DNA from 2 places in the Flavobacterium panacagri genome. Region 1 is predicted to be linked to the other one. Evidence: riboswitches for the same ligand, from Rfam matches in the RefSeq annotation. Region 1 holds a riboswitch; the other holds the start of a gene.
What was found. Region 1 has a riboswitch for cobalamin ahead of P2W65_RS15680 (TonB-dependent receptor). Riboswitches for the same ligand answer to the same signal wherever they lie in the genome.
Positions count from the first base shown of each region.

Region 2: linked by a shared signal. The riboswitch ahead of P2W65_RS00400 (TonB-dependent receptor plug domain-containing protein) and the one ahead of P2W65_RS15680 (TonB-dependent receptor) in region 1 are both predicted to bind cobalamin.

Region 1 is NZ_CP119766.1:3,559,751-3,563,255, forward strand. Features, by position in the region: gene P2W65_RS15675 (thioredoxin-like domain-containing protein) at 22-1,314, shown strand; cobalamin riboswitch at 1,403-1,605, shown strand; gene P2W65_RS15680 (TonB-dependent receptor) at 1,715-3,505, shown strand, end outside.
Region 2 is NZ_CP119766.1:76,192-79,696, forward strand. Features, by position in the region: gene P2W65_RS00395 (YncE family protein) at 1-274, opposite strand, end outside; gene P2W65_RS00400 (TonB-dependent receptor plug domain-containing protein) at 279-2,114, opposite strand; cobalamin riboswitch at 2,143-2,344, opposite strand; gene cobC (alpha-ribazole phosphatase) at 2,414-2,947, opposite strand; gene P2W65_RS00410 (adenosylcobinamide-GDP ribazoletransferase) at 2,932-3,505, opposite strand, start outside.

The DNA of each region.
Region 1 (3,505 bases):
ACCAAACCAACACAAAACAAGATGTCTAAACTAAAAAATGCTCTTTTATTTTTACTGATTTCTATAGCTTCATTTGCACAGCAGATTACCATTAAATATGTCGGAAATAAAGAAACTGTTATAAATCTAACCTCACAGTCAAGAGAAAATATTTATGACCGCGCAGTTCTGAATACAAACAATCGGGAGTTAAAAGTGGATAATAATTCGACTATATCTTGTAACGACATAAATAGAGCAACTTCTATCTATGCTCTGCCAAATGAAACCATAGAATTTGATCTCGACGATAAAGGATTGATTCATTATTATTGTAATGAAAATCCAATCCGTAAATCTGAATCGGAATTTTTAAATGAATCTTTTACAAAATACGGTTCAACTAAAAATCTTCCAAGTTACAATCAATTAAAAATTATTATGGCATCTGCCAAACTCAATTCTTATTTTGATAAAGATTACATTAAGCAGAAAGAGTTATTAGAAACGTATTATAAAGAGAATAAACTTTCGAAAGAGTTTTACGAATATTTTACTACTATGTATTGGAGTTTGACTTTATACAATGCTCTAGAAGCTCAACCTTTAAATCCAACCACATTTACCGCAATAGAAGAGAGTTTTGATCAGGCTGATGTTTTGCTTGATGTGCAGGCTTACAGAGAACTTGTTGAGAATTATGTCAAAAAACGAATGAACTTTTTAGGTTTAAAAAAGACTCTTCCTAATGTATTGAACTTTATTTCTGTAAATTTTAAAAATCAGGCTATTATTGATTATTTATTGTACATCAATATGTATTATCCTGTAAACAATAGAGACCAAAAAGTTGTTTTTGATGCAAAAGCACTCGAAATATTTAGAAACAACTGTAAAAATCAAGCTTTTATTTCCAATATAGAAGAGGAGTTAAAACCAACTGCAACACCTTTATTTTTAAAAGATATAGTGAAAAAACACGAAGGAAAATTGGTTTTGATCGATTTCTGGGCTTCATGGTGTATGCCTTGCCGAGAGGAACTTCCGAGTGAAAAGAAACTGATGGAAAAGTATAAAGACGTAGCTTTTGTATTTATTTCTATTGATAAAAGTGCAACGTCATGGAAAAAAGCAATGTTACAGCACAAAGATATTTTGAATACGGAAAACAGTCTTCTTATTGCAAAATCTGAAAAAGATGAATTGCTGAAACAAATAAATGTAACTACAATTCCACGTTACGTATTACTGGGGAAAGATGGGAAAATTATTCATAAAGACGCGCCAAGACCTTCTACGCCTGAAATTGAAACTTTGATTGAGAAGTATTTATGATGTTATAAAGTCTTTCTCATTCGTACCGATAAACTTTTTATTTTGTAAAAAAGTTCTTTCGAATTTGCAGACCCATTATATGCGCCCTATATTTGCGTCTGATTTTGGTCTGTTTTTTCATCAGAAAAAATAGTTAAAAGGGAATCAGGTGCAAATCCTGAACAGACCCGCTACTGTAAGTTCTACATAAAGTCTTTGAACATTACTAATGCCATTGTCCCGTCTTGCGGGGTGAGAAGGCCGTTTAAAGAAAGAATAAGTCAGGAGACCTGCCACGATCACATAGTTTAAAACTTTCGTGGTATGAAGTTGATGACAAAGATAATGACTAGCTGTTTTACAGCGGGGTCAATTCTACGTTTGTATAAGCATCACAGAAAGTTGATTTAATTCAATTGTGATGTATAATTTGAAAAAAACTTTACTTACCGTTTTTATTTTAGGTCTTCCTTTTTGGCTTCATGCACAAACGGAGAAAGATAGTTCGCGTGTTTTAAAAGAAGTTATTTTAAAAGGAAAACCATATCAGGAAGTGATTCCTGTGCAAAGTCTCTCGGGCGTTCTGCTCGAAAAAATGGCGAGTCATAATGTGGCCGATGCGCTTCGTTATTTTGCCGGAACTCAAATTAAAGATTATGGCGGAGTTGGCGGACTAAAAACTGTTGATGTCCGCAATATGGGAACACATCATGTTGGTGTTTTTTACGACGGAATCCAGCTTGGAAATGCCCAAAACGGTGTTACAGATCTCGGAAAATATTCTCTTGACGATATGGAATCGCTTACCATGTATAATGGACAAAAAAGTGAAATTTTCCAGTCGGCTAAGGATTTTGCTTCGGCTTCAGCCATTTATTTAAAAACGAAACGTCCTGTTTTTGTTGGCGATAAAAAGACAAATTTATTGGTTCGGTATAAAACGATGTCCATCAATTATCATGATCCGAGTTTTAGATGGGAGCAGAAACTGAGCGACAAAGTCAGTATGAGTGTCAGTTCAGAATACATTAAATCTAACGGGCAGTATAAATTTAGATATAAAAGAAAAAATCTGGACGGAACTACTGCTTATGATACCACAGCCACGAGATGGAACAGCGATATTGAAGCGTTCCGATTTGAATCGGGTCTTTACGGAAAAATAAACAAAGGTTCCTGGGATGCCAAAGTGTATTATTATGATTCTGAAAGAGGTGCGCCCGGAGCTATTGTAGAAAACAAATTCAGAGACGGATTCCGACAGTTTGATAAGAATTTTTTCGGACAGGCTTTTTTAACGAAAGACGTTTCAGAAAAGTATAAATTTCAATTAAAAGGAAAATTTGCTTACGATTACACGCATTACATTGCAAGAGATACAACCAATGTTTTAGGCGAAACCGTAACGGAAGGCGTTCAGTCTGATGACAGCTATTACCAGCAGGAAACTTATTTTTCGGCAGTCAATATGTACAGCATTTTACCTACTTGGGATGTTTCACTTTCAACCGATTTTCAATACAATAAATTAAACGCAACGAGAAGAGGAATCCAGACACAGTTTTCTTTTCCAACACGTTATACCGCATTGGTTTCTTTGGCAACTTCCTATCGATACGAAGGTTTTAAAGTTTTAGGAAATGTCTTGGCCACAAGAGTAATTGAAGAAGTAAAATACAACACCAAAGCACCCAATAAAACCGAATTTACTCCTGCATTATTCCTCGGTTATACTCCTTTCAAAAAATACGATTTTAATCTGAGAGCGTTTGCCAAACGTATTTTCAGAATGCCCACCTTTAATGATTTGTATTACACCATGGTCGGTTCAAGCACTTTGCGACCAGAATATATGAATCAGTATGATGTTGGTTTTACCTATAATTTTCCTGTAAAAGAAAGTTTTCTGGATAAGTTTTCCATTCAGGCAGATGTTTATTATACCTATACGAAAGACAAAATTGTAGCCGCGCCGACAGGAAATCTATTCCGCTGGATGATGACGAATATTGGTCAGGTAAAAGGAAAGGGAATTGAAACCGTTGTGAATTTGGGAACGCATATTCACAAAGTAAATCTGGATGCCAATTTGACTTATACCTATTCTCAAAGTCAGGATTTTACCAAAGTTTCTGGTTTGCAAATGTCTTCTTATGGCGATCAGATTCCGTACACGCCTTGGCACAGCGGTTCAGGAATTTTAAATGCGGGT
Region 2 (3,505 bases), 2.5 Mb from region 1:
CTTTGTCATTGCTAAAGCTTAGAGATTGTGCTACATCCCCCAAAACAGCAGTTGGATTAACTACTTTAAAAATATCATTTTGAAAAGTAGCTAAGTCATTTGAAAGGTAAGACACAGAAGCATTGACATCCTTAAAGTTTCCTTCATTCAAAATAAGTACGCCGTTGTCATATGCCCCTAACGGAACATCATTATTATCATCATTATCACTGCTACAAGATGCAAACAGAAAAGCAGATGCTATAATTCCTAAATAAAGATTTTTTAGTTTCATGTTATTAATAATTAAGGTTTAAATAAATGGTTAAATTTCGTCCTGGCATAAAGCGATTAGGAAGCGCTTCATACTTTTCATTCCAAAGATTAGCGGCTTTGACTCCCAGTTTGAAAATATTTTTTTTACTAAAATTATAATCAACTCCTATGTTAGAAACATTGTAAGCGTCAAGTATATATTTTGGATTATTGTCTGATGTTGTAAAAACTTCTCCCGTAAACATAATTTGATAATAGGCTGAAAGTTTTTTGTAGTAATAAGATGCTGCACCTGTCATTTTATGGTAGGGAACATAAAAAAGCTGCTTGTCTGTTTTATCGTTTAATGAAACGGTATAAGCATAAGTTCCATTAAAATCAAATGTATGTTTGTTGAAGCTTTTTCTCCATCCCAAAAGTGCTTCGGCACCATAGATAGTGACTCTATCTGTGTTTTCTGGGATCCAATTTCCTGAACTATTGGGCAGCCATCGAATCATATCCTTAATTTTCATTCCGTAAGCTGTAACCGTCAGCCGAAGATCTTTGTATTTAAATTCATTTCCTATTTCTGCCTGAAAAGAACTTTCTGGTTTTAAATCAGGATTACCGCTTCCTTCCCAATACAAATCATTAAATGTTGGAATTCTGAAGTTTCTAGAAAAATTAAACTTAAGCTTATAGAAATCTGAGAAATTATATCGAGAACCAACCGAAAAAAGGACAGGACTTTTGTAAGCATCTGAAACCTCTTTTCGAGCGCTCATTTCATAATTCCATTTATCTGTCAGTGTATGTTTCCATAACAAGCTAGCACCTGCAATTTCGCGTATGCTTTGGCCAATTCCAGATCCATTTCCATCATTTCTGGTGTAATCTAAAATGGTGCTTATTTTCATTTTAGCAGATATTGTGTAATCTAGATCATACTTTCCTATAAAGCTTTTTACACCTCCAGAAGTATGTACGTCTCTATTAATATCTTCAAAATAATTATAATGTTCACTAATATAAGCAAGCTTTAAATTAGAGTCAAATTTGGTAAAGGAACTGCTCCAAGTCAATAAATTTCGAGTATTATAATCTTGGTATTTGGTTTTGGTTTCATTTGGTGAAGTGAGCGAAAAATGCCTTTCGCCATCAAATATTTCGCTGTAAAATTTGATACTGTTTTTATCATTTATTTTGTAACCTATTGCAGCATCAAGAGTGTTATTGTAGTATTGACCATTTTTATTCCATACTTCTTGCCCCACAAATTTAAAATCGTTGTCAGAGCTGTTTCTGGTAAAACTTGCATCAAAACTCCATTTTTTAGTTCCCGCTGTAATACCGTAAACAGCACTTAAAGTATTAAACTCTCCATAATAGATTTGGAAATCATTTTTGAATGTATCTGTAAATTTCAGATCATTATTTAAATGAATTGTTCCTCCAATGGCACCGCTTCCATACACAACACTTCCTCCGCCGGCTTTTACATCTATTGAATTAAAGCCACGTGTCGAAATGGTATTGAAATCTGCTTGTCCTAATAATTGAGAGTTTACATTTATACCGTTCCAAACCACTACAGTTTGCTGCGAAGTTGTTCCTCTGAAAGAAGGAGCAGAAGTCATTCCTAATCCATTTTCTTTAAAATATAATACAGTATTGTAATTTAAAAGTGAAGTTAATGAAGATTGGTTTTTGCTTATGATAGAATCATTCAAACGTTGAATCGACTGTGTATTCGAGAAATTTTTAAGATTTGAATCGGAAACGACAACTTCTTTCAATTTGTTAATAGAATCGTTCTGCGCCAAAGTAATCTGGCACAACAATAGAAAACAAAAAACAAACCTTAATTTTATAGTCATAATTTCTTCACTCTTTTTCCCGAGAGCTCGATAATTTGTTATAAAGGCAGGTCTCCTGGCTTGCGTCTTGTTGTTTTCCTTCCCATCACGCAGGGCGTGACAGTGGCTTTGCAGTTTACAACAAGCGTTCGTTTAAGAACTTAGCTTACAGTTGCGGGTACAGCTCAAGATTTTACTTGATTCCCTTTTAATGTGTTCATCAAAACACAACCTTATTTTGCCGCAAAGATAAAGTTAAAAATACGGATTATTCAAATTTGTTTCACTAATAAGCCTTAAAAGTGAAACAAATAAGGAATTTATAATTCGATTCTTATAACTTGTCCAAAATCTACTTTATTCTGAAATGCTTCCTTTAAAGGTAATGAAGTTTGATGACATAATATGCTTCGAATGATTCCTGCGTGTGCCACAATGACTATCGGTTGTTTTATTTTAGAAATTTTTTCAGATAAAAAATCACCGACTCTTTCGTGTAATTCCGTGAAAGATTCGCCATTTGTAGCTTTAAGATTGACAAAATCTTCCATCCACGGATTGAGTTCTTCGGGCGGAATTTCATTCCAGTTTTTTAGCTCCCAGTCGCCAAAATTCATTTCCATCAAACGTTTGTCTTCCTGATAAGAAATTACCTTTATATTTTCTTGAATATGTTTAGCTAAAATCACACAGCGTTTTAATGGACTAGAAAAAATGAAGGCTTCAGAAGGCAATTCAGAAATAATCTTACTGAAAACTTCATCAAAAGGTTTCGCAATAGCAACATCCGATTGTCCGTAGCAGATTCCTTTTTCGCAAATGGTTTCAGTATGGCGGACTAGATAAATTTCCATAAAAATAAAATGCTTAAGTAAAAGATAACTTCACAAACCTGCTGTGTGGCACCAAGGCAATCTCCAGTATAGCCATCAATCCATTTTTGGAAATATTTTGCTAAAAAATATCTTGTTATGAAAACTGGAATAACTGAAAATAGAACTTTAGGATCTAAATAAGAAAATACAAGTAAAGGAATCAACCCAAAAAAGAATGATCCAAAAACTTCTTTCCAGGTAAATTGTTTGGCAATGGGTTTGCTTTTGCTCGAAGCATCTTGACGAGAATATTCATGTGTAAAAATGATACTAATTGCAGCTAAACGGCTCAAGGAATGAGCAGAAATAAACAAAAGCCAAATTTTGAATATTGCCATCGAATCATAAACTTGAAATAGCAAAATAGATTCTGAAAGCAGTTTGAATTTTAGTAGAAAAAGTAAAACCAATCCAATTGCTCCATACGCACCGATTGCACTGTCTTTCATAATCATGAGGATTTTTTCTTTTGTCCAGCCACCGCCAAAACCATCGCAGACATCCGCAAATCCGTCTTCGTGAAAAGCTCCTGTTGTA